2 regions of the Geobacillus sp. Sah69 genome follow, and region 2 is predicted to be linked to the other one. Evidence: riboswitches for the same ligand, from Rfam matches in the RefSeq annotation. Region 2 holds a riboswitch; the other holds the start of a gene.

Region 1 (8,426 bases), on a different contig from region 2:
TTGTTCGCTTTTATCGTGGCTGGCTCTTTTGCCGCGGCGCTCACTTGCAAACCGAAAGGGTAGAGATGATGGAAAAACGACGAGTCATTTTAGTAACGGATGGGGACGAGTTCGCCTGCCGGGCGATTGAGCGGGTTGCAGCCGAAATCGGCGGCCGTTGCATTTCTCGCTCGCAAGGCAATCCGACGAAACTGAGCGGTGAACAGTTGGTCGAACTCATTTTGCAAACGCCGCACGATCCAGTGTTTGTCATGTTTGACGATTGCGGCGCCCTCGGGGAGGGGGCCGGAGAGCAGGCGCTTCGCTATGTGGCGACGCATGAGCAAATCCAAGTGCTCGGGGCGCTGGCGGTTGCCTCCAATACGCACCAGCATGAATGGACAAAAGTGCATGTGAGCATCGACCGTGACGGCGTGATGACCGAATATGGGGTCGATAAAGAAGGCGTCCGGGACCTCGAGATCGGGCGGATCAATGGCGATACCGTCTACTGCCTTGACCGGCTGAACATTCCGCTCATCGTCGGCATCGGCGACATCGGCAAAATGGGATATCGAGACCATGCGAAATACGGAGCGCCGATTACGCGCAAGGCGGTCGAGTTGATTCTCGAAAGGAGTGGTGGACATGCCGGAAAAAGAAAAGAAACCGAAAGCGCCGATCGCGAAGCGGCTCGTTGACAACGCGAAGTTTTTGCAACAGCGGATCGGCGTCGGGACAAGCTTTGATTTAGGCGTGCGGAAAATCTATATCCTAAACCGGGAAGTACATATTTACTACTGCAACGGTTTATGCGATACGCAATACATTATCGAATTGTTAAAACAAATTGTGCACGTCAACGATGATGAACGCCAGGCGTCCCAAGCGTGGCAGATCATCGAAAATCGACTCGTTCATCAGCAAGTCAGTCCGGTGACGAGCCTCGACGAAGCGGTTGACAAGCTGCTGTCGGGCTTGATCATCGTCTTAATTGAAGGCGAATCGACCGGATTTGCTGTCGACGTCCGCAGCTATCCGGGTCGGCAGCCGCAAGAGCCGGATACGGAAAAAGTTGTGCGCGGTGCCCGCGACGGCTATGTCGAGAACATCATTGTCAACACGGCGCTCACCCGCCGCCGCATCCGCGACGAGCGGCTGCGCTTTGAAATTTTGCAAGTCGGCGAGCGGTCAAAAACGGACGTATGCATCGCCTATATTAAAGACGTCGCTGACCCGGGGCTTGTTGAACTCGTCAAGAAAGAGTTGCAGCAAATCAACGTCGATGGACTGACGATGGGCGACAAAACAGTTGAAGAGTTTTTAGTCAAGCAAGGATACAACCCGTACCCGCTCGTCCGTTACACCGAGAGGCCAGATGTAGCAGCGACGCACCTGCTTGAAGGGCACGTGCTCATTATGGTTGATACATCGCCAAGCGTCATCATCACGCCGACAACATTTTTTCACCACGTCCAGCATGCCGAGGAATACCGGCAGTCGCCAGGGGTCGGGACGTTTGTGCGCTGGGTGCGGTTTTTAGGCATTTTAACGTCGTTGTTTTTGCTGCCGCTTTGGGTGCTGTTTGTCCTTGAGCCTGAACTGCTGCCGAAAGAGTGGGGGTTCATCGGTCCGAACAAGCAAACGAATATTCCGATCATCGTGCAAATTTTGATCGCTGATTTTGGAATTGAGCTTTTGCGGATGGCAGCCATTCATACGCCGACGCCGCTCTCTACGGCGATGGGCTTGATCGCCGCTGTCTTGATCGGGCAAATCGCGATTGACGTTGGGCTGTTTGTGTCGGAAGTCATCTTGTATGTTTCCGTCGCGGCGATCGGTTCATTTGCAACGCCGAGCTATGAGCTGAGCGTGGCCAATAAAATTTCCCGCCTGGCGCTCGTCGTGCTCGTCTTCTTGTTTAAGGTGCCCGGATTCGTCATCGGCGCGACGGTTTATTTGCTTTGGCTCGTTAGCATCCGTTCCCTCAACACGCCGTACTTATGGCCGTTCATTCCGTTTGACCCGGCGGCATTTATGCAAATTGTCGTCCGCCGCTCGGCGGCCGGGGCGAAAGTGCGTCCGAGCATCGTTCATCCGCAGGACGTGCGAAAGCAACCGACATGACGCAGGTCGTCATCGCACAAGCGGCCGTTTCCATTGGCATATATGGACGGCCGCTTTCTCCCTTTTGGCGCTATTGAAACTTTTTTATAATTATGATACGTTATACTTGACGTTTCGCACCTTTGCAAGCGCCATTGGCAAGTCGTCCGTCCGCCTAAGGAGGGCGGGCGCTCGATGCAGAGGGCGCACGCGGCTGTATGACAGCCTGCCATGCGGCGGGGCTGATTGCTCTGCGGCTTTGTTTTTTTCAAGGCAGGCGCCGGTTGCGAAACTGTCTTTTTTGCTTTTGGTATGCATGTTTGCGCCACTTTGATGAGGAATGAGGGATTTCAATGTTTTTTCATGGGACGAGCCGCGTCAATGAAAAAGGGCACTTGGAAATTGGCGGCGTCGATACGGTCGAGTTGGCGAAAACGTATGGAACGCCGCTTTATATTTATGACGTTGCTTTGATCCGCGCGCGGGCGCGCGCGTTTAAGGGAGCGTTCCGCCGCCATGGCGTGCAGGCGCAAGTCGCCTACGCCAGCAAGGCGTTTTCTTCAGTTGCCATGGTGCAGCTGGCCGCTGAGGAACAATTGTCGCTCGATGTCGTCTCAGGCGGAGAGCTGTATACGGCTTTGGCCGGCGGGTTCCCGCCGGAGCGCATCCATTTCCATGGCAACAACAAAAGTTGGGATGAACTGGCGATGGCGCTTGAACACGGGGTCGGCTGCATCGTGGCCGACAACTTTTACGAGCTCGAGCTGATTGAACAATTGGTGGGGCCATCCGGTCGAGCGGTTCCGGTTTTGCTTCGCGTGACGCCAGGGGTTGAGGCGCATACGCACGATTACATTTTAACCGGACAGGAAGACTCGAAGTTCGGCTTTGATTTGAATAACGGTCAAGCGGATGAAGCGTTCCGGCGCGTCATGGCGTCGGCTGCGTTTCAACTGCTCGGCGTCCATTGCCATATCGGATCGCAAATTTTTGAAACGACCGGCTTTGTGCTCGCCGCACGAAAAGTGTTTGCGAAGCTGGCCGAATGGCACAAAACGTGTGGGTTCGTTCCTGCGGTCGTCAACCTTGGCGGCGGCTTTGGCATCCGCTATACGGATGAAGACGACCCGATTCCGGTGTCAGCGTATGTCGACTGTATCGTGGATGAGGTGAAAACACAGGCGGAAGTGCATCAACTTCCGATGCCGGAAATTTGGATTGAGCCCGGCCGCTCGCTCGTGGGGGATGCCGGAACGACGATTTATACGATCGGCTCGCGAAAAGAGGTGCCGAACGTCCGCACCTATATCGCCGTTGACGGCGGCATGAGCGACAACATCCGCCCGGCGCTGTATGGAGCGAAATACGAAGCGGTGCTGGCCAACCGGGTGTTGGGCGATCGGATGGAAGTTGTGTCCATTGCAGGGAAGTGTTGTGAATCAGGCGACATGCTCATTTGGGACATCGCACTTCCGGAAGCGAAACCGGGCGATTATTTAGCCGTCTTTTGCACCGGTGCTTATGGCTATTCGATGGCGAACAACTACAACCGTCTGCCGCGTCCGGCGGTCGTATTCGTCGAAAACGGCGACGCCCAGCTCGTCGTCAAACGGGAAACGTATGAAGACTTGATCCAATATGACTTGCCGTTGAAGGCGAAAGTCAACCAATGAAGGCGGCCCTGGAAAAGAACGGCCGCCGCCAAGAAGAGAAGGCGCCCTAATGCAGCAGGGCGCCTTCTCTCATTGTTGGTTGGCGGAAAAGGCCGATTTGATGGCATTCCAAATTTCTTTGAGGATGTCGATCAAATTTTGGATGAATGTTTTCCCTTCTTCTGACTGCAAAAACGCAGACAGCTGCTCTTTCGCCTTGCTCAGCTGGTCGTTCACTTGGTCCCAATTGATGTCGGCGTTTTGCATTTTGTGAAAAAGGGAGACGAGAGCGTTGATTTCATCGGCGCTTAATGTGATGCCAAGATCATTGGCGATTTTTTCAATCAAGGCGCGCAAGTCAGCGTCCGTTTGCGGCGGGTTGTTGGCGATTTCCTCTTTGATTTTCGCCAGCAAGGCGACCGCTTTGTCCGCGCCGATCGAATCAGCGAGCTTGGCCGTTTGCACCATTTCCTCGTTGGCTACCTTTTTTACGTCATCTGGAATCACCTTGTCGGACGAAATTTCGTACGCCTTCATCAGCCCCGTCAGCGCTGCGGTGCCGGAAACCGGAAACGGAGCCGTGATATAAATATCGGCATCTTTCACCCCAGCGGTGATCAAGGCGTTTGTATACATCTCTTTCGTCACCCATGTGATGTTGTGCGTCTCAACGTGAAGCCCTGAGCCCGGTTCACCGATGGTGATCATGGACGATGAGATGGCGCGCGTGCCGATTTGTGCCTTCGGGATGAGTCCATCCAAATATTTATGCTCCTCGGCGTTCGAGACCGTGATTGTCTGCGCTCCGTCCGGCGCTTTCATTTCTTCCAGCACTTTTTGTTTTTGTTCAGCGGTCAAATTTTCACCAAGCGTGACGATGACATCACCCGGCGCGGCATCGGCGGCTGCGATGGCCGGAAACGCCAGCAGCATCGCCCAAAGCAGCGATGAAGCAATCGTTCGTTTCACATTGCTCGCCTCCTATCTACCAACCATGCACTACCATTATAACGTACGCTGGCGTGAATTTCTATTCGGAACGGCGCTTTGCCTTCGCCGCCAAGCGGCGCACGAACAACAAATGCCAAAGCAAAATCAGAAACAGAAGCGGATATAAGGCGGCTGAATAGGAAAGCTTTCAGCCGTGGTAGTAAAAAATTTCTGTCCTCAGCGCCCCATTTCATACAAAAAGGAAAAGAGCGACCATCCGCCGATATAGGCGGCCTGCACCCAAATCGGATGATGTATCGGGTATCCGTTTAAAAACAAGGAGGTTGACGGTGACGTAAATGAAAACAATAAATACATAGGCCAGTCCGTCGACTCCAACATCAAAATACCCGTATAAATGGTACTTGACATCGAGAAACAAATCCGTTGAAAGGCCGAAGAAAACCGCAAACAGCGAAGTTGTATACATTTCAAGGCCTGAAAGCCGTTTTGGCATGAGGAGAAACGAAACAGAAAAGACGATTACCGTCACCGCCATCAACAACACCGTCGGACGCCCCCTTGCCAGTTTTGCTACGTCTATCATTCATCACTAGTGTACCCATTCCGATTCCATATAAATAATTATAATAAATATATTATATTAAAAAAACAATGAGCAGTTCGACGAGGCGGCATTTTGGCTTTCTTTCCCTTTCGAATCATGATATGATAAAAGCGGTTGAAGCGTAAAAAAGGAGCTGAAGTACCATGGCGAAAAAAGGATATATTTTGATGGAAAACGGTGGGAAAATCGAATTTGAACTATTCCCGAACGAAGCGCCGGTGACGGTGGCCAATTTTGAGAAGCTCGCAAACGAAGGCTTTTATAACGGGTTGACGTTCCACCGCGTCATCCCTGGATTTGTCAGCCAAGGAGGATGTCCACGCGGCAATGGAACGGGCGATGCCGGCTATACGATCCCGTGCGAGACGGACAACAATCCACACCGACATGTCATCGGCGCGATGTCCATGGCGCACCGCGGCCGCGACACCGGCAGCTGCCAGTTCTTTATCGTCCACGAGCCGCAGCCGCACTTGGATGGGGTGCACACCGTCTTTGGCCAAGTGACATCGGGCATGGACGTCGTGAAGACGATGAAAAACGGCGACGTGATGAAAGAAGTGAAAGTATTTGACGAACCGTAAGCAACGGACGGAAGACGAGGAGCGGACAAGCCGGAACAATTGGCTTTTGTTTTTCATTTTGCTGGGGATGAGCCTATTGTGGGGAGCGGCGTACTGGTTTTGGGTCGTACAATGATGATTTCCGGCCGCTCTTGTGGTATAATAAACCTAACAATATAGTGAAGCCTCCTTCGGGGCAGGGTGAAATTCCCGACCGGCGGTGATGAGGCGCTATGCCTCTCAGCCCGCGAGCCGTATCGGCACGATCCGGTGTGATTCCGGAGCCGACAGTATAGTCTGGATGGGAGAAGGATGGCGATGTGCGCACGGTTGTTTTCGGCCGGCCTGGACGGCCGGCGCCGGTTTGGTGTAGCGGCGGCCGCTTTGTGTCGGTCGGTATGACATAGTTAACGAACAAGTGTTCTTGTTTGTTTGGCTGCACATCATGGTTCATTCTCTCATCAACGAACCCCCGGGGAAGTTCCGGGGGTTTATTTTTTTAGAAAAAAGGGGGGAGTGTGGTGTATCGCGATGAACATTATATGCGGCTTGCGCTCGATGTCGCGAAAGCCGGAATCGGGCAAACATCCCCCAATCCTGTCGTCGGTGCTGTTGTGGTCAATGGCGGAGCGGTCGTCGGGCTTGGCGCCCATTTAAAAGCGGGAGAGCCGCATGCGGAAGTGCATGCGATCCGCATGGCCGGCGAGAAGGCGCGCGGGGCAACGGTGTACGTGACGCTTGAGCCGTGCAGCCATTACGGCAAAACGCCTCCATGCGTGGATTTGCTCATTCAAGCCGGCGTCCGCCGCGTCGTCATCGCGACAACCGACCCGAATCCGCTCGTCGCCGGGAAAGGGATCGACAAGCTGCGACGGGCGGGCATTGAGGTCGATGTCGGGCTGCTGAAAGAAGAGGCGGATGAGCTCAACCGGGTGTTTTTTCACTATATCGCGGCAAAAACGCCGTTTGTGACGTTAAAATACGCGTGCAGCCTCGATGGGAAAATTGCGACGGCGACCGGGGAAAGCAAATGGATTACGTCCGAGGCGGCGCGCCAAGATGTGCACCGCCTTCGCGCCCAGCATGACGCCATTTTGGTCGGCGTCAACACCGTGTTGGCGGACAATCCGAAGTTGACGGTCCGCATCGGGGAGCAACGGAAAAATCCGCTCCGCATCATTTTGGATACAAACTTGCATACGCCGCTTGACGCCCATGTCGTCACCGACCGGGAGGCGGAAACGTGGATCATCACCGGGAGCGGCATCAGCTGGGAAAAGGCCGAGGCATACGAGCGCCTCGGGGTGCGCATCATCCCGATGGCGGCTGCGCACATTCATGTGCGCGACGTGCTCCGGCTGCTCGGTGAGCAGCGCATTACGTCGCTGTTTGTGGAAGGCGGCTCGCGCGTTCATGACAGTTTCCTCCGGGCAGGGGCGGTCAATGAAGTGGTCGCCTACATCGCCCCGAAGCTGATCGGCGGCCGCGAAGCGCCGACGCCGGTCGGCGGCCTCGGCTTCTCGCGCCTTGAAGAGGCGATGGAGCTTGACATCCGGCAGTTGGAGATGGTCGGCCCGGATATAAAAGTCGTTGCTGCGGTGAAAAAGAGGGGGGAGTAAGGATGTTTACCGGTATTATTGAAGAGGTCGGCACGGTTGAACAAATGAGGCAAACGGGCGACGCCATCGTGATGGCGATTGGCGCCCGCCGGGTGCTCGAAGACGTTCGCCTCGGCGACAGCATCGCCGTCAACGGCGTCTGCCTGACCGTCACGTCGTTTACTGACCGGCGGTTTACCGTCGATGTCATGCCGGAGACCGTCAAGGCGACGGCGCTCAAAACATTGAAGCCGGGATCGAAAGTGAACTTAGAGCGGGCGATGGCGGCTGGCGGGCGGTTTGGCGGCCATTTCGTCACCGGTCATGTGGACGGCGTCGGGCGCATCGTCCGCCGATGGCCGAAGGCGAACGCCGTCTACTATGAAATTGAAGCGCCTCCCCCGCTTCGCCCGTACATGATTTATAAAGGATCGGTCGCCGTCGATGGGACGAGCTTGACGATTTTCGGTCTGAGCGAGCGCACGTTCACCATTTCGCTCATTCCGCATACGCGTGAAGCGACGATTTTAGGCGAAAAGCAGCCGGGCGACCTCGTCAATATCGAGTGCGATATGATCGGCAAATACGTCGCTGCTTTTCTTGCCGCGAAAGAGGAGCTGCCTTCTGGAGTGACGAGCGAATTTTTGGAGCGGCATGGCTATAAATAAACGGGATAGGGGGCAACTTCAGATGTTTGACACGATTGAAGCGGCACTGGACGCGCTGAAAAACGGCGAAGTGATCATCGTCTGCGACGACGAAGACCGGGAAAATGAGGGCGATTTTGTCGCATTGGCTGAAAAAGCGACGCCGGATGTCGTTAATTTTATGATCACCCATGGCCGCGGGCTTGTGTGCGTGCCGATTACGGAAGAGTTGGCGGCGCGGCTCGGGCTTGAGCCGATGGTCGCGCATAACACCGACGCTCATGGGACGGCGTTTACCGTCAGCATCGACTACAAGACGACGA
Region 2 (8,426 bases):
CTCCGGCAGCAGTGTCGCGACATCGATGCCGCGCATTGCGCCGCCCAGCCCTTTCGATAGATGAGCGATCAGCTCATAGTCTTCATAATGAGTCGTCGCTTCAACGATCGCACGAGCGTATTTTTCCGGATTTTCCGATTTAAAAATGCCCGAACCGACGAAGACACCGTCGGCGCCTAAGTGCATCATGAGCGCGGCGTCAGCTGGTGTCGCGACACCGCCAGCGGCGAAGTTGACGACCGGGAGGCGGCCAAGCCGTTTGATTTCACGCAGCACTTCAACCGGAGCCCCAAGCTGTTTCGCCTCGGCGACAAGTTCGTCTTCGCTCATGCTGACAACTTTGCGGATTTGCGCGTTGACTTTGCGCATATGGCGAACGGCCTCGACGATGTTTCCTGTCCCTGGCTCCCCTTTTGTCCGCAACATCGATGCCCCTTCAGCAATGCGGCGGGCGGCCTCTCCTAAGTCGCGGCAACCGCATACAAATGGGACCGTAAACTGCCGTTTGTCAATATGGAACTCTTCATCAGCCGGCGTCAATACTTCACTTTCGTCAATATAGTCGACGCCGAGCGCCTCAAGGACGCGCGCTTCCACATAGTGCCCGATGCGCACTTTTGCCATGACTGGGATTGATACAGCGTTCATCACTTCTTCAATGATCGTCGGATCAGCCATGCGCGCGACACCGCCAGCGGCGCGAATGTCTGCCGGGACGCGCTCGAGCGCCATGACTGCGACAGCCCCTGCCGCCTCAGCAATCTTCGCTTGCTCCGCATTGACGACGTCCATAATGACGCCGCCTTTTTGCATTTCCGCCATGCCGCGTTTGACGCGGTCTGTACCTGTCAATGCCAACGTTGATTCCCCCTGTTCCTATCCTTATGCTTTGCTATATACGCAAAAGGATGATTCCACCGTTTCATTTTACCTCAATTTTTACAAAAATCACAATGGAAAAAAGGGGCTGACCCAAAAGTCCGCCAAAAAGCGGACTTTTGGAGTCAGCCCTCTCTGGTTTTTGTATATTTTACCAAACGGAACAAAATTCCGACTCTGTTCTCCCCCTCATTTACGCCACCAAGGACAATTGCTTGTCCCTAGCGGCTTTTTTGAGAAGATTGTGGGCAGCACAAACCAGCCCCCATTCGATGGAAACTTTTTGGAGGCCTCGCAGGACAAAGCGACGAAACCCGCGATTTTGTTTGATTTGCCCAAATACACTCTCAATGTCGGTTTGGCGTTGGCGGTATCGGGCTTGCCCTTCTTCACTCTCCAACCGTTCGCGGGCTTTCTGTTTTTGTTCATGATAGACGGGGTTCCATTGCGTGGTTCGTCCATACTTGGAAGTCGTGCAGGCCGAACGGAACGGACATCCTTCGCATTCATGGCATTGGTAGTGTCGGGTGACCGAGGTGTATCCTGATTCCGTGGTCTGTTTCGAAGTTCCGGTGCGAACCAGCTTTTTCCCATTGGCGCAAATCCAAACGTCTTCTTCTTCCACATAGGTCCAATTCTGCTGATGATGCGGATTTTTCTTGACCTTGCGCGTGTTCTCCTTCTCATACGTATGGTACTTGATCAAGGCCGATATGTGCTTCTCTTCCAGCTTCACGTAGTTCTCTTCCGAGCCATAAGCCGCGTCAGCGATCAAACGTTCGGGTTCCACGCCGTACTTCTCTCGAACGGTCTCCAAATGCGGGAGAAGACAACGAGTGTCGCCCGGCCTCTGATGAAGGGAATACCCCAAAATAAATTGGCCGGAAGAACCCACCTGTACGTTATAGGCCGGCTTGTTTTTTGTGTTAGAACGGATTTTGTTTCTGTTGTTCTCAACAGTCAGTTGTGAATTTACAAAATATTTACGAGAAATCATCCTTTCTGCTCTATCATTGTATGGACTCGCAAGGATATAATGGGAGTGAACGAGAAGGCGAGAGAAAGGGGAACCGGGAATGAAGAATTCCAAACGATGGGGAAGACGGGTGCTATCCGCATTGGCCGCTGCAGCGGTGCTGGCCGCCACTCCAGTCGGGGCGGCAGGGAACGGGAAAAGCAAGGGGAAGCCGCCTGCTTCCTCGCACCGTTATATTGAGGTGCAGCTGTTAGGCATTAACGATTTCCACGGCCAACTCAATGTGACAAGAAAAGTCGGCGGGCGGGAAGTCGGACGGGCTGATTATTTGGCTGCCTATTTGAAACAGCGGGAGGCGGAAAACAAAAACACGCTGCTCGTCCATGCCGGCGATGCGGTTGGCGCCAGCCCCCCGGTATCAGCGCTGCTGCAAGATGAACCGACGATCGAAGTGCTCAATAAGCTCGGCTTTGACGTCGGCACCCTTGGCAACCATGAGTTTGATGAAGGAGTAGCGGAAATGCTCCGCTTGATCCATGGCGGCTACCACCCGGCGACCGGTGACTTTGCCGGAGCGGATTTTCCGTACGTGAGCGCCAACGTCGTTGATGCGCAAACGGGAAAGCCGATTCTCCCGCCATATGTGATTAAGCGGGTCAACGGCATGCCGATCGGATTGATCGGCGTCACGCTCACGGAAACACCAACGATTGTGACGCCAAGCGGCGTCGCGGGAGTCAAGTTCATCGATGAAGCAACAGCGATTAACAAAGCGGTCCGGGAACTGAAGAAAAAAGGGGTGCAAACGATCGTCGTTCTCGCCCATAACCCCGGCGTATCCAATCCGGATGGGACAAACGCCAGCGGGGAAATTGTCGATATCGCCAAAAATGTCGATGATGAAGTCGATGTGATTTTCGCCGGTCATAACCATGCCTATTTAAATGCGGTTGTGGACGGCAAGCTGCTCGTTCAGTCGTATTCGTACGGCACGGCGTTTTCGGATGTCGATTTAAAAATCGACCCGCGCACGAAAGACGTCGTCGCCAAAAAAGCAGAGATCGTGACGACCTATCATGACGGCATCACTCCGGACCCGGAAATTCGGACGCTCATTGAAAAATATGAAGCGAAAGTGGCGCCGCTTGTCAATCAAGTCGTTGGCACGGCAGCTGAAATGATCACCGATGAACAAAATGAAAGCGGCGAGTCCGCCTTGGGCGATTTGATCGCCGATGCCCAGCGGGCGGCGATGAAAACCGATTTCGCCTTTATGAACCCGGGCGGCATTCGCGCCGATATTGAACAAGGCGAAGTGACGTGGGGCGAGCTGTACAACGTTCAGCCGTTCAACAACCAGCTTGTGAAAATGACGCTCACCGGCGCGCAAATCCGCCAGCTTTTGAATCAACAATGGCAGCCAACCCAAACGCGCATGCTGCAAATTTCCGGCCTCCGCTATACATGGAGCGCTAGCAGACCAGCTGGGGACAAGGTTGTTGACATTCAGCTTCCAGATGGCACCCCGCTTCATCCAGACGCTGAATATACAGTAACGGTCAACAGCTTCCTCGCCGACGGCGGTGATGGGTTCACAGTGTTGACGCAAGGGCAACACCGCGAGGTCGGCCCGGTCGATTTGGATGCCCTTGTCTCGTATATTCGCGGTCTTGAGCAGCCGTTCTCGGCACGAATTGAGGGGCGGATCAACCGTCTTCCGTAACAGGTGTTGACCGAGGAAAAAGGATGGAAGGGCGAACGGTCGCTTATCTAATGAAAAAGGTGTCCCCAAAAGACTCGGGACACCTTTTCTTTACTCCTAACGGGCGGGCTTGCAGCCGCTTGTGCTTGGACGATCGAAAAAAGATCGTTCAAGAAAGGTTTTCCGTAGATCAAGATGCTTTTTGCTCGAACAGCTTGATGATCTCCACGATTACTTCGGCCGATTTCACCATTGTATCGGCGGAAATGTATTCGTAGCGGCCGTGGAAGTTTTCGCCGCCGGCAAAAAGGTTCGGCGTCGGCAGCCCCATGTAGGAGAGCTGCGACCCGTCTGTACCGCCGCGGATCGGTTTCACTTTCGGTTCAATGCCCAAGTTCGTCATCGCTTCGTGGGCGATGTCCACAATGTGGCGCACCGGCTCGATTTTTTCGCGCATGTTGTAATATTGGTCGTTGATTTCGAGCGTGATTCGGTCGTTTCCATATTTTTGCGCAAGCGAAGCCGCGATCTCGTTCATTTTCGCTTTGCGAGCCTCAAACTGTTCGCGGTCAAAGTCGCGGATGATGTAATGAAGCTTCGTCTCCTCTACACTCCCTTGGAATGAAAGCAAATGGTAAAACCCTTCGTATCCTTCGGTATGTTCCGGCGCCTCATCGGCTGGCAGTTGCTGCTCGAACTCCATGGCGATTTTGATTGAGTTGATCATTTTTCCTTTTGCCGTGCCTGGGTGGACGTTTTTTCCTTTGATCGTCATTTTTGCTTCCGCGGCGTTAAAGCTTTCGTATTCCAATTCGCCAAGCGGCCCGCCGTCGACCGTATAGGCAAATTGGGCGCCGAATTTGGCAACGTCAAATTTGTGCGGTCCGCGGCCGATTTCCTCATCCGGGGTAAAGGCGACGCGCACTTTGCCGTGCTTGATCTCCGGGTGTTGGATGAGATAGTTCATCGCGGTCATAATTTCGGCGATTCCGGCTTTATCATCGGCGCCAAGCAGCGTCGTCCCATCGGTTGTAATCAGTGTATGCCCTTTGTAGCCGGCGAGCTCCGGGAAATCGTTTGGCGACAAGATGATGCCTTGTTCTTTGTTCAACACGATGTCGCCGCCGTCGTACTGTTCGATGATTTGCGGGTTGACGTTGGCTCCCGTAAACTCCGGAGCGGTGTCCATATGAGCCAAAAAGCCGATCACGGGCACGTTTTTGTCCGTATTGGCCGGCAGCGTCGCCATGACGTAGCCGTTTTCGTCGACTGTGACGTCTTCCATGCCGATCGACTTCAGCTCTTCGACGAGCATTCTCGCCAGCTCCCATTGCCCTTGAGTCGACGGGCATGTGCTGCTTTCTGGATCGGACTGGGTATTCACTTTGGCGTAGCGGATGAAGCGTTCGATCAATTCTTGTTTCATTTGTTCATCTCCTTTTTATGTATGAGTGTTGGGTGAATGCGTGAATCGCTTCTCCAATGCAGCGGAGCGGTTCCGTGTTTATTTTATCATATGCGATCTCCAACAGGGAAAGAGGGAGCGCCATGCGGCGCACGAGTTTTCCGCGGCCGGCGAGGCGGTTGGGATTTCGAAAGCGAAGGAATTGGGCGTCAAACCATTGGCGATGAGGCGATTTTGGCCGAGAAGCGGACGGTGGCGGAACTCGAAGGGGCGTTCGTTTGCCCGGAAGGAGCGGCGGCGTTTGCGGCGGCCCGAAAATTGCGCGAGAGCGGCTGGATTCGCGACGGGGAGACGGTCGTCGTGCTCAACACGGGGACGGGATTGAAATACGCCGATTTGGTTCAAGTCGCCCCACCGGTGCTTGAACCGGGAGATTCGCTTTCGATGCGGGAATAATCAAGCTGTGAGCAAAAAACATAGACAAATTGAAAACAGTATTGTATGCTAAACTCATCAGAATAATTAAAAATGAAAAACGATTCATCTTCGGGGCAGGGTGAAATTCCCGACCGGCGGTGATGAGGCGCTTCGCCTCTCAGCCCGCGAGCCGCAAGGCAGGATCCGGTGCAAGTCCGGAGCCGACAGTATAGTCTGGATGGGAGAAGATGAAGGTTTGCCGGCGTTCGTTTTGGCGCATGCGAACGTCTAGTTGCGCACACCCTTTTTCTCCCTTAAGCCTTGTTCGGTTTAAGGGAGTTTTTGTTGGCGCTCGCAGCGGCAGCCTTCTTCTTGTGAGGATGAATCACGAGAAGGGGAGGAGAACAAGCATGAAACGCATTTCCATCCGCGCCTTTGTCAGCATCGGAGTGTTGGGCGCCATGGCGCATGTGCTGATGATGCTCAACTTTCCGCTGCCGCCGTTTCCGAACTTTTTGCTTGTTGACTTCAGCGACATCCCGGCGCTCATCGCCGCCTTGTTGTACGGCCCGCTCGCCGGCGTGGCGGTCGAACTATTGAAAAACGTGCTGAACTACGTGTTCGTCGGCAGTGCGACCGGCGTTCCGGTCGGCCAGATCGCCAACTTCACTGCCGGGGTGGCGTTCCTTTTGCCGGTTTCCTATATTTATCGGAAAGCCGCATCGAAAAAAGGCTTGCTGCTGGGGTTGGCGGCGGGAACAGTGACGATGGCGCTCGTCATGAGCGTGCTCAACTACTACGTCTTTCTGCCGGCGTATACGCTTTTCCTCGGCGCTCCGCAGATGAGCGCACCGGAAGCGAAGGCGTTGGTGGTATCGGCGATTTTGCCGTTTAACGCCGTCAAAGGAGCGATGGTGGCCATCGTATTTCAGCTTCTCTTTTGGCGTCTTCGTGCTTGGCTTGACAAACAGGCGGCATCTCGCCAAGCCGCTTGAGGAACAAAAAGCGAGGGTTTTTCCCTCGCTTTTTTGCGTTTGTCAAAAGCGAATCCGCGGCACCCACTCGGCAAACCGTTCTTCTTTAAACGGATTGGCGGTCATCGAATAGCCGCGCTCCTCCCAATAGCCCGGCTCATCTTCTTTCATAAAGCGGATGCCGGACACCCATTTCGCCCCTTTCCATAAATAAAATGTCGCCGGCGGGATGAACCGGAGCGGATAGCCGTGCTTCGGCGAGATGTCCTGCCAGTCGTGATGCTTGTCTTTCCATCGATAAACAAACAAGGCATCGTCGCCCATCAGCGCGTCAAGCGGCAAGTTTGCCGAATAGCCGAACCGGTCGCCGTTTAAGTAGCCGTAAATTTTCACATATTTCACGTCGGGATCGAGATCGACGAAGCGCAAAAACTCGCGGAAAGCGATGCCTTCAAACGTCGTATCAAATTTCGACCACGTCGTCACGCAGTGCATATCCACGGTCGAAATCGTCTTCGGCAGCCGCATCACTTCCTGATACGACAGCGTCACTTCCTCTTTCACATTGCCGAACAATCGGAAATTCCACGCCGCTTCATCGAATTCGTACACATCGCCTTCATGCAAAATCGGCCATTTTTCCGTTTCGAATTGGCCGGGAGGGAGTTGTTTCGGCATGGTGTGCTCCCCTTTCTATGTATTCGTTTACGTATACCATGATAAGGGGAAAATAAAGCGTGTGCAACTTGGCTATGGTTTTAATGCATCACAATATTGAGGACAGTCATGTAAGAATGGAATAATTTTCTTCTTATTGCACATCGTATTCAATAGGGATTTCATGGCCAAGAACAGCTATGGCGGGAGCGTGATGCCGATGGCCGAACAAAGAGAACGATGGCTTTTCCTTTTGGCACTTTGCCTCATCGCCCTTTACGTGTCCCCGCTCTTTCTCCTTGGCGAGAACGCCCATATTCGCGTCCACGATAATTTGGATTCCAATATCGCTTGGTATAAGGTGCTCTCCGAAAGCGGAAAAATCACCGGGCCGCTTGACGCGAACATTCCGCAAATTGCTAACGGCCAGTTGTCAAGAAACGCCCTCGGCTCGGAGCTGACCGGCATCGTCTGGCTGCACGCGTTATTTCCGACGATGACTGCGTATGCGCTCAGCCAAACGATCACAAGGGTCGTGGGGTTTTTGGGTATGTATTTGCTGTTAAAGACGCATTTTTTAACTGATCCACGCTGGATGGCCGTCCGCATCGGCGTGGCGCTCGCATTTGCGCTGACGCTGTTTTGGCCGTCGGGGATGTTAAGCACGCTCGGCATGCCGCTTGCGCTTTGGGCGTTTTTGAGCATCCGAAAAGGCGAGGGGAAGTGGAAGCATTACGCCGCGCTTACGCTTCTCCCGTTTTATTCCAATTTTGTGCTCGGGTTCTTTTTCTTTCTTGCCGCCATGGGTGTTCTCTGGCTCGCTGATGTGCTGCGCGGTAAGGGGTGGAACATCCGCTTTTTGACTTCCATCGCTTACATGACGCTGTTGTATTTGCTTGTCGAGTACCGGCTTGTCTACTCGTTTTTATGGGAAGACGAGCCGACAAGCCGGGATGAGTACTTCCATGCCCGCCTGACGTTTTGGCATTGCGTCCGCTTGACGTGGAAAAACTTTCTCCTCGGGCACCATCATGTCATGACCGAGCATACGTTTTTTATTTTGCCAAGCTGGTTGGTGGCGTTGCATCTCGTTTTCGTGAAAAAACGGTGGAAGCAAGAACGGTTATTTCTTTTCCTATTCGGACTGAATTTCGCCCTGTCGGCGTGGTATGCCTTTTGGTTTTATAAAGGGTGGCTGCCGCTTACGGAGCGGTTCCATTTTTTAGACACGTTTAACTTTGCCCGCTTTCATTTTTTGCGCCCGATGATCATTTATGTGCAGTTTGCGCTGGCGTTGAAAATCATGTGGCAATATAGCGAAAACGGGAGAAGGTGGGCGAAGCGGCTGCTAGCGGCTCAAGTGATCTTCGTGTTTTTGATTAACGAAGAAATCGTCTTCCGCTACGAGCCGACGGT

Evidence for each region. A riboswitch is a leader RNA that binds a small molecule or an ion and turns the genes downstream of it on or off. The one in region 2 is predicted to bind FMN.
Region 1: it holds a riboswitch for FMN, as region 2 does, so the genes downstream of both, ribD (bifunctional diaminohydroxyphosphoribosylaminopyrimidine deaminase/5-amino-6-(5-phosphoribosylamino)uracil reductase RibD) here and AP057_RS00545 (ECF transporter S component) in region 2, are expected to answer to the same signal.

The regions. Positions count from the first base shown of each region.
Region 1 covers NZ_LLKS01000069.1:91,262-99,687, forward strand. The annotation lists gene AP057_RS15060 (SpoVA/SpoVAEb family sporulation membrane protein) at 1-63, shown strand, start outside; gene AP057_RS15065 (stage V sporulation protein AE) at 69-680, shown strand; gene AP057_RS15070 (spore germination protein) at 628-2,106, shown strand; gene lysA (diaminopimelate decarboxylase) at 2,439-3,758, shown strand; gene AP057_RS15080 (DUF1002 domain-containing protein) at 3,828-4,706, opposite strand; gene AP057_RS15085 (hypothetical protein) at 4,918-5,235, opposite strand; gene AP057_RS15090 (peptidylprolyl isomerase) at 5,439-5,879, shown strand; gene AP057_RS18085 (hypothetical protein) at 5,866-5,994, shown strand; FMN riboswitch at 6,042-6,175, shown strand; gene ribD (bifunctional diaminohydroxyphosphoribosylaminopyrimidine deaminase/5-amino-6-(5-phosphoribosylamino)uracil reductase RibD) at 6,380-7,477, shown strand; gene ribE (riboflavin synthase) at 7,480-8,124, shown strand; gene AP057_RS15105 (bifunctional 3,4-dihydroxy-2-butanone-4-phosphate synthase/GTP cyclohydrolase II) at 8,147-8,426, shown strand, end outside.
Region 2 covers NZ_LLKS01000006.1:2,310-10,735, reverse strand. The annotation lists gene pdxS (pyridoxal 5'-phosphate synthase lyase subunit PdxS) at 1-858, opposite strand, end outside; gene AP057_RS00565 (transposase) at 1,073-1,876, opposite strand; gene AP057_RS00560 (bifunctional UDP-sugar hydrolase/5'-nucleotidase) at 1,956-3,578, shown strand; gene pepT (peptidase T) at 3,748-4,983, opposite strand; partial or broken gene AP057_RS00550 (pyridoxal-phosphate dependent enzyme) at 5,179-5,418, shown strand; FMN riboswitch at 5,501-5,633, shown strand; gene AP057_RS00545 (ECF transporter S component) at 5,790-6,374, shown strand; gene AP057_RS00540 (sulfite oxidase-like oxidoreductase) at 6,417-7,031, opposite strand; gene AP057_RS00535 (DUF6044 family protein) at 7,231-8,426, shown strand, end outside.